Regions from separate parts of the Vulcanococcus sp. CPBay_Sum15L08_68 genome, predicted to be linked through region 2. Evidence: riboswitches for the same ligand, from Rfam matches in the RefSeq annotation. Region 2 holds a riboswitch; the other holds the start of a gene.
The links. Region 2 has a riboswitch for cobalamin ahead of QZ189_RS01650 (HupE/UreJ family protein). Riboswitches for the same ligand answer to the same signal wherever they lie in the genome.

Region 1 (4,356 bases), on a different contig from region 2:
AGGGGTCGCCGTGGATCGCTTGCCGCTGCTGACTGGGCTGCTGACAGCCTGGGCACTCCTCACCACCCAGGTCGCCAAAGGGGAGGAACCCTTTTCGCTTCCGCTCGAATGCCAGCTCGAATCGGCCCGTTGGCAGCCCTGCACGCTGACCGTTGAACGGCTCGGGGAGCACTGGTGGCTCCAGGTCGGTGGGCGCCGACTGGACTTTCACCACGACGGACGGGGACAGATCGAACTTCAGGAGGCGGCAAGAGAGCCCCGGCTTGTTCAGCCCCACTGGAGATCTGAGCAGGCCCTCTGCTGGGGGGGCATCTGCGCCAAAGGAGCCTTGCCGCTGGACTAGCCCAGACCGGCGATCAACTGATCCTTCAGGGCTGAACCCTTGAGGGACAGGCCCAGGGCGACAAGCTCCAGACCGTCGTCGTTGGGGCGCTCCAGCCGCGAACCGCTGTCAAACCAACACTCCAGACGCGGGCCAACCGCCTGAATCTGCAGCGGGTGGGTTTTACCAGGCAGCCAAGCCCGTCCCTTGAGACGCAGCAGGCCTTGGTCTGTAATGCAAGCCGGCAACAGGGCTTCGAGCTGGGCTTTGTTGGTCACTCCCTGCCACCGGAAGGCAACCGACTCCATCGCCACGTGGGTGTGGTCATGGTGATCGTGGTCGTGGTCGTGGTCGTGGTGATGATCGTCGTCGTGTTCGGGGCGATCGAGTCCCATCAGCAGAGCCGCTGGGACGTCGCCGCGGGCCATGGGCAGAACAGACACGCCGCTGCGGACCTGGTCGCTCAAGCGGCGGCGGAGACGGTCGACGGCCTCCTCGCTTAAACAATCCGCCCGGCTCATCAGCACGAGATCGGCGGCCTCGAGCTGATCGTCGAAGAGCGCGTTGATGTCACTGAGGTGATCCAGGCTTGGATCGGCCTGTCGTTGGGCCTCGAGGGCACTGGGATCGGCAACGACACTTCCGCCACTCAATGCCTCACCGTCGACAACGGTCACCACGCCCGTCACACGGGTCTTGGTGCGAATCTCAGGCCAGCGGAAGGCCTGCACCAGGGGCACGGGCAGGGCGAGGCCACTGGTTTCGACGACGATTCCATCGAGTTGGTCAGCGCGCTGCAGCAACTGCTGCATGACCGGCAGAAACTCGTCCTGGACGGTGCAGCAGAGGCAACCGTTGGCCAGCTCAACGACCCGTCCGTCGAGCTCATCCTCAGGGCAAAAGCCGCAGCTGCGAATCAGATCGCCATCGATCCCCACCTCACCAAACTCGTTCACCAGAACGGCAAGCCGCAGGCCACTGGAGACCAGCAGCTGACGCAACAGTGTCGATTTACCAGCGCCAAGAAACCCGGTCACCACCGTGACCGGGAGGCGTGATGCGGGTGCCACAGTCATGGTCAGGCGACGAGCGCGGTCCAGGTGAAGGCGGCGCCGATGCCGACCATCACACCGGCGAGGAGCTGTTTCTGGCTCAGCGGGAGCTCCTGGCTGAAGCGACGCAGGCCAACGAGGGAGAGGGTCAACAGAGCGCCTTGGCTGAGCAACAAACCCAGCAGGTAGAAGGCAATGGGGGTGGACTCCCAGCCAATCACCGAGGCGCTGAGCACATAACCGTGCAGAGCGAAGGCGGGAATCAAGCTGAGGGCAGGAAGACGGCCCACGATCACGAGGCCCTCGACCACCAGGGAGAGGGAGACCAGTGCCTCGGCACCAGGCAGACCGGGCAACCAAAGACCCAGTGCCGTGGCGCTGAGGCCCACCAGCAGCAACGCCATGGTCCAACGCATGGAGCGTTGAAAGCCGACCAGGGCCAGGGCAATCAGAAAGAGCAGATGGTCAGGCCCCAGCAGCGGGTGGGCCAGACCACTGATCAATCCACTCACCGGTGAGGGAACCAGCGCCATGGACTCCATCGGGTGATGGGCCAGAGCTGGCGCGGCAGAGAGGGAAGCCAGCAGGAGCGCAGGGGCCCCGAAACGCTTGAACATCAATAGGACTGGTCCGCGCCAGGTGATTTATGGGAGTGAACCGGCGGGCGTTCTGACTGGAGCCCTGGGGACAGGACTCTTCACAGCTGCGGGACAGCGCCGGAATTACACCGGACTTTCCCCGTTTCCTCCTCGGGCTGATCCCCCGAAGAACCGGAGCACTGAGCCTAAGCGCTGATTAACGACAGGCCAGGCTTTCGCGGGTATCGACACCCGTACGTGGATTGACGCCGCTGGCCCGGGCACAAAGGGCCTTCTGCTGCGGAAGGTCCAGAACCGCGTCGGTGAAGTCCGTGCCTTCGATGACCGCGCCGGTGAACTTGCTGTTCATCAGCATCGCGTTGCGAAAGACCGCACCGCTGAGGTCAGCGTTGTCAAAGCGGGTGGCGAAGGCCACGGCATCCTCGAGATCAGCCGCCGAGAGGTTGGCGTTTTGCAGATTGGCGGTGTTGAACACGGCCCCGCGCAGGTCGGTCTCACTGAGGTCAAACCCCTCCATGGAGGCCTTTAGAAACTCCTGCTGCTGAAGGTTTCGGCCGTGCATGTCCGGTTGCAGGTCCTGAGCGCTGCGCTGACCACGTAGTTCGGGGGCGGTAATCGCCAAGGCCGGGGAGGCCACTGGAAGAACAGAGGCCAGCAGCAGAACAACGCCGAGGGCGAGGGTGCTCAATGAGCGGGCCACGAGCAACTGAATGAGCGCAACGAGGTTCCGCACTGCAGCTTTAACTTGGGCGCTCAAGTTATTGCAGGCGGATACCGGAGCGCGACCGATGAGCAAGACCCTTCGGGTGGTGGTCCCTCCCCATCCCCTCATTGGCCATTGGCTGACCGTGTTGCGGGATCGAGAGACCCCTCAGCCCCTCTTTGCAACGGCCATGGCCGAACTGGGTCGATGGTTGACCTATGAGGCCATGCGGGACTGGATTCCTTACCAGCGGGTGCAGGTGCAGACACCACTGGCCCAGACGGAAGGGACCATCGTTGACGGTTCGATTCCGGTACTGGCTGTGCCGATCCTCCGAGCTGGATTGGGGCTATGGGACGGAGCCAAGTCGGTGATCCCTAGCGCTGCCGTCGCCCACATGGGCCTGCAACGGGATGAGGCCAGCGGTCGCTGCCGCTGTTACTTCAACGGTCTTCCGGAGACCATCCCCGCCAATGCAGGGGTGCTGGTCTTTGAACCCATGGTGGCCACTGCTGGAACGCTCCTGAACGTGCTCGAACAGCTGGAGACCAAGGGGGTGACTGGCCAACGGGTGCGGGTGATCTCAACCCTTGCCGCCAGTCCCGGGTTGAAAACCCTCGGTGAGCGCTACAGCGATCTGACCATCTACACCGGCTGTATCGACGCCGAGTTGGACGATCAGCAGCGCATCGTTCCTGGCTTAGGTGACGCTGGCGACCGTCTGTATGGCAGGCCGCAGTCAGGCTTCGTAGGCTGAGGCAACTTCAAAGCAGGTCCACGCGATGTCCAACCGAGACGGCGGTTCAGGTTCTCTGAGCACCCTCTTGGTTGGTGCTGTGATCGGTGCCGCTGGCTTTGCCTGGTGGCTCTATTCCGAGGCTGAGCGGCGCCAGCAAAACACCCGGCAACAGCGAAGCCTGCGCCTAAGTCGGCTGGCCGATCACGACGATCAAGCCTTTGACCCCAACAGCGACCGCCCGGTGGTCCGGGAGGTTGAACTCCAGGACAAGGTTCAAGAGCTCAACCAAGCGATCGAAGACGTTCGCAGGCAGCTCGAGGGGCTGAGCCCCCAGAGCTGACAGGGCTCCTCGGTAGGTTGCTGGGAAGACAACCCCGCAGCCATGCTTCGCTCCGCCGCGATCACCCAGGGCATTCAGCGCTCCCCCAACCGCGCCATGTTGCGGGCTGTCGGTTTTGGAGACGCTGACTTCAACAAACCGATCATCGGCATCGCCAACGGCTACAGCACGATCACGCCCTGCAACCTGGGCCTCAACGATCTGGCCCGCCGGGCTGAGGATGCGGCTCACGCGGCGGGTGCCATGCCCCAGATGTTCGGGACCATCACCGTGAGTGATGGCATCTCGATGGGCACCGAAGGGATGAAGTATTCCCTGGTGAGCCGCGAGGTGATCGCGGATTCAATCGAGACAGCCGTGAACGGTCAGAGCATGGATGCGCTGCTCGCCATCGGCGGCTGCGACAAAAACATGCCTGGGGCCATGCTGGCCATGGCGCGGATGAATATCCCCTCGATCTTTGTCTACGGCGGCACGATCAAGCCCGGCAAGCTCGGCGCCTGTGACCTCACCGTTGTGAGTGCCTTTGAGGCGGTGGGTCAGTTCAGCGGTGGACGGATCGACGAGCAGGAGCTCACGGCCATTGAGAAGAACGCCTGCC
Region 2 (4,356 bases):
TGATAACAGTTCTCACTCTCAATGTCAGCATGGGTCGTTGCCAGGCCGCGATCCGATCACCAGGCTGTGGATGGGACTGTCTTTGCCTGAGTGATGCGATTCCCCAAACGTTCTGGTGCTCATACCGCATGGATCGCTGCAGGCCTACTCGCCCTCGCCGCCTGCCAATCGCCCAGCGCAGACCCAACGGCAATGAGCGGCCCACAAAAAGAGGTCTATGCCTACAACGAGGGAGCCATCACAGCCCTGGAAGGCCATCTCCTGGCCGCGATCGAGCTCTCTCCCGATCGCTTTGATCCTGAAGATGACCACGACCATGAGGCCCTGATCAAACAGACCCGGGCGACCGCCACGAGCTACACCGACGCTCTGCAGAGCATTCAGGCCGATCTCAAGGATGGCCCCTGCAAAAGCGCCCAAGCGGCCTACCTCAAGCTCGAGCAACAGGAACTCGGCGTGATTAACGCGATGCTCGATGCCCTCTCCGATGGCGATGGCGCTGGAGCCAAAGCCGCGGCCAAGACCTACAAGGACCTCACCAGCTCAGCCGAAAGCCAAACCATCGACCAGACCTATCTGAAGGCCTGTGGCTTGAGCAGCGTCTAAAGCTGCAGGCCACGTCCCAGACTGAGGGGATCGATCCCAGCCGCAGCAAGCCGCCTTCACCATGAGCAGCAGCCTGATGGAACAGGCCCCTAGCGGGCTTCCCGTGACCATCCTCACGGGCTTCCTTGGCGCAGGAAAAACCACGCTGCTCAACCACATCCTCAGCAACCAGCAGGGCGTCAAAACCGCTGTGCTGGTCAACGAGTTTGGAGAGATCGGCATCGACAACGACCTGATCATCGCCACCGGCGAGGACATGGTCGAACTCAGCAATGGCTGCATCTGCTGCTCCATCAATGGAGAGCTGCTGGACGCCGTCTACCGGATCCTCGATCGCCCAGATCCGGTCGACTATCTGGTGGTGGAGACCACTGGACTGGCTGACCCGCTGCCGGTGGCCATGACCTTCCTCGGCAGCGATCTACGGGATCAGACCCGGCTCGACTCGATCATCACCCTGGTCGATGCTGAGAACTTCAGCGACGAGATCCTCGATGGGGAGGTGGCCCGGGCCCAGGTGGTCTATGGGGACATCCTTCTGCTGAACAAGTGCGACCTCGTGAGCGAGGAGCGCCTCACTGCGGTGGAAGACAAGCTGCGGGAGATCAAAACCGATGCGCGGATCCTGCGCTCGGTCAAAGGGGAGGTCAATCTGCCGCTGCTGCTCAGCGTGGGCCTCTTCGAAAGCGACAAGGTGGCTGCGCAGCAAAACCACGACGACTGCGACCACGACCACGGTCACTGCGTCCATGAGCACGACCACGATCATTCCCACGACCACCACGACCACAGCAACTGCGATCACGACCACGGGCACTGCGAGCACGACCACGGTCATTCACACGATCACAGTCACGATCACGGGCACTCCCACGACCATTCCCACGCGGATCACCTCGCCATCGAGGGATTCACGTCCCTCTCCTTCAATGCCGAGGGGCCCTTTTCCCTGCGGAAGTTTCAGAACTTCCTCGACAACCAGCTGCCTGCGGGGGTCTTCCGGGCCAAGGGAATCCTCTGGTTCAACGAGAGCAGCAAGCGCCACGTCTTCCACCTGGCCGGCAAGCGTTTCTCCATCGACGACAGCGAGTGGAGCAAGCCCAGCGACCGCAAAAACCAATTGGTCGTGATCGGCAAAAACCTCGACCACGCCAAGATCCGCAAGCAACTTCAGGCCTGCGTCGCCAAAGATGCCGGCAAGGGCTTCTCCTGAAGCGATAATCCGAGCAGCGGTTTCCTGGACCCAGCCCAGGAAGGCAACGAGGAAAGTCCGGTGTGACTCCGGCACTGTCCCGCAGCTGTGATGGGAGCGCCCGCTCCTCAGTCAGAACGCTCGCCGCCCTCACCCCCCCAAAAAAACCTCAGCACCGGCGCGGACCGGATCTGCCATGAACTCGAAACTGACCCGATCGCTGCTGACCAGCACTGCAGCTGGACTGGGACTGAGCCTGCTCTCCATGCTCCCGGCCGGTGCCCATGGCAGCGCCGACCATGGCGTCATGGGTGGCGCCCTGCACCCCCTGCTCGGACTGGATCACCTGCTGATGCTGGTGACCGTCGGTCTCTGTGTTGCCCAGGCCGGGCGCCCGTTGCTGACCACTGCCGTTGCTGGCGCGCTTCTGGGTTCGATCGTGGGCAGCTTTGGCGGGCAACTGCCCGGGGCTGAAGTGCTTGCAGCACTGGCGATCTCGGCTGTTGCTGCCGTGCTTGTTCTGGTGCTGCGCGGTCACTGCGGTCGTTCGATCCTGGCCCTCGCCGTTGGCGGGGCCGTCGCCCTGCACGCCATGCTCCATGGCCTGGAGTCCAGTGGCAGCTCCTTCTGGTGGATTGGCGCCCTGCTGAGCTCCGCTGCGGTGGTGGGCGGCAGCGCCTGGCTGAGTCAGCGGTTTGACCGCAAGCTGGCCAGCCTCGGGGCCGGGCTGCTGGTTCTGGCGGGCGGCCTGCTGGCGATTGCACCCCTCTGAGCTGCAGCATCCGCGACAGCAGAAGCGAAAAACGCCGTTATGGTGTGTCGAACCGCATCCCCCGGATGGCCGAGTTCACTGCACTCACAACGGTTCTGGGGCTCGTCGGTCTGATTTTCTGGCTCGCCACCGACTCGGACGATGACAACGGCGGCGGCGGTTTGATGCAACCGTCGCTCGTGCCGGTCCGGGTCAACCGCCGCTGATCAAACCTCGTCCTCCTGCTGGGAACAAGCGGGACAAAGCGCCCGCACGTTCAAGACGCAGTTGAGCAGCTGAAAGCCGTGTAGAGCCGCTGCTTCACCGCCGGCCTGAAGCACCGCTTCACTTTCAAACTCCTCGGTGTGTCCGCAGCGGGCACAGACCAAGTGGTGGTGGTCCCGGTGCGCCTCATCACTGGCCAGCTCAAAGCGCCGTCCCCCTTCGGGCAGCTCCAACTCGCAGAGCAGCTCCATCGAGCTCAGTAGCCGCAAGGTGCGATACACCGTGGCCAGGGAGACCCGCTCCTCCGCCTTCAGCAGGCGCTGATGCACCTCCTCGGCACTGAGATGACTTCCCTCGCCCAGACGCTCAAACAGGGCCAAGACCCGTTGCCGCTGGGGCGTCAGACGCTGTCCGCGGTCATGCAGCGAGCTGCGTAAGGCATCGGCCTGCACCGGGGAGACGGGACCAGCGGGCAAGACGCTCTCTCAGGGCACTTCTCAACAATACCCACTGTTGCGAAGTGCCGCCAGGTCCCGGCGGGCAGCGGCGGCCATCAGACAATCCGCCAGGGAGACCACGAGCCTGTAGCTCAGGGCCACCGCCAGCAGGGGGGCCTCGGGGACCGACACCGCCAGGCGCAGCACCAACACCGCCTCAAACACCCCCAGCCCCCCAGGGGCAGCAGGCACCACCAGCCCAGCCGTCCAGGCCAGGGCGAACCCGGACAACCAGCCCCACCAGCTCAGTTGAACGCTCAGGTCAAAGGCTTGAACGCAGCAGGCGAAGCCTCCGAAGCGGCAGAGAACAAAGACCAACTCCGCCAGCAGGGGCAGCCAGGGATAGCCCGGCAAGCGCAGGCTCCCTGGGGTCAGGCCGGCGGGATCAACCTCCAGGGCTTGGGCGCGGCGGCGCTCCAGACCCTCCAGCAGAGGGTTTAACCAACGCGGCACCAGGGCCAGCAAAGGCAGCAGGCCCAACAGCCCCAGCCCTCCCCCCAGGGCCACCAGCGCCAAGGCCGCCACCGCCATCAAGAGCGGATCCAGCAGGACGGTCCCCAGGGCCTGCCGACCACTCAGGGGTTGGCGGCAGGGTCCACCAGCGCGCAGGGCCCGAACCCGCGTGACCAGGTGCCACACCCCACCGGGCAGGTACTTGCGCAGGTTCGACTCGAGGAAGAGCAGCAGCACAGGCGTCCAGCGCGGTGCCGCACCGAACCAGCGCAGCACCACTCCCCACGCCAAGCCATTGACCACCAGGCTCAAGGCACTCAGCCCGAGGCCCAAGGCGAGCCAGAGCCAGGACTGACGATCCAGGCTGAGCTGCAAGAGCTGGCTGCCGTGGGAGACCACGGCCGTCAGAACAAATGCAAAGCTCGCCGCACTCACCCAAAGCCGGGCGCCCCCAGGCAGAGAGAGCCCCCTCAGCCGCTGGATCACGGCTGCTCCTCCAACCAGCGGAGCAGCTCTGCGCGCAGCTGATCCAGGGGCAGCTGCCGCTGCTGCGCCAAGGGAATCAAGTCCTCCAGTTCCGGCTTGCAGAGCGCGCTGCCATCGGGGCGGATGGAGCGCTTGAAGCGCACGGG

Region 1: another riboswitch for cobalamin. It lies ahead of QZ189_RS09315 (HupE/UreJ family protein); the one in region 2 lies ahead of QZ189_RS01650 (HupE/UreJ family protein).

Annotation. Positions count from the first base shown of each region.
Region 1 covers NZ_JAFMFX010000063.1:184-4,539, reverse strand. The annotation lists gene QZ189_RS09325 (hypothetical protein) at 11-343, shown strand; gene cobW (cobalamin biosynthesis protein CobW) at 340-1,398, opposite strand; gene QZ189_RS09315 (HupE/UreJ family protein) at 1,401-1,991, opposite strand; cobalamin riboswitch at 2,016-2,164, opposite strand; gene QZ189_RS09310 (pentapeptide repeat-containing protein) at 2,170-2,706, opposite strand; gene upp (uracil phosphoribosyltransferase) at 2,762-3,433, shown strand; gene QZ189_RS09300 (hypothetical protein) at 3,459-3,755, shown strand; partial or broken gene QZ189_RS09295 (dihydroxy-acid dehydratase) at 3,798-4,356, shown strand, end outside.
Region 2 covers NZ_JAFMFX010000005.1:4,058-8,413, forward strand. The annotation lists gene QZ189_RS01640 (hypothetical protein) at 193-606, shown strand; gene QZ189_RS01645 (GTP-binding protein) at 668-1,819, shown strand; cobalamin riboswitch at 1,820-1,962, shown strand; gene QZ189_RS01650 (HupE/UreJ family protein) at 1,995-2,570, shown strand; gene QZ189_RS01655 (hypothetical protein) at 2,636-2,776, shown strand; gene QZ189_RS01660 (Fur family transcriptional regulator) at 2,777-3,250, opposite strand; gene QZ189_RS01665 (lysylphosphatidylglycerol synthase domain-containing protein) at 3,272-4,210, opposite strand; gene larC (nickel pincer cofactor biosynthesis protein LarC) at 4,207-4,356, opposite strand, start outside.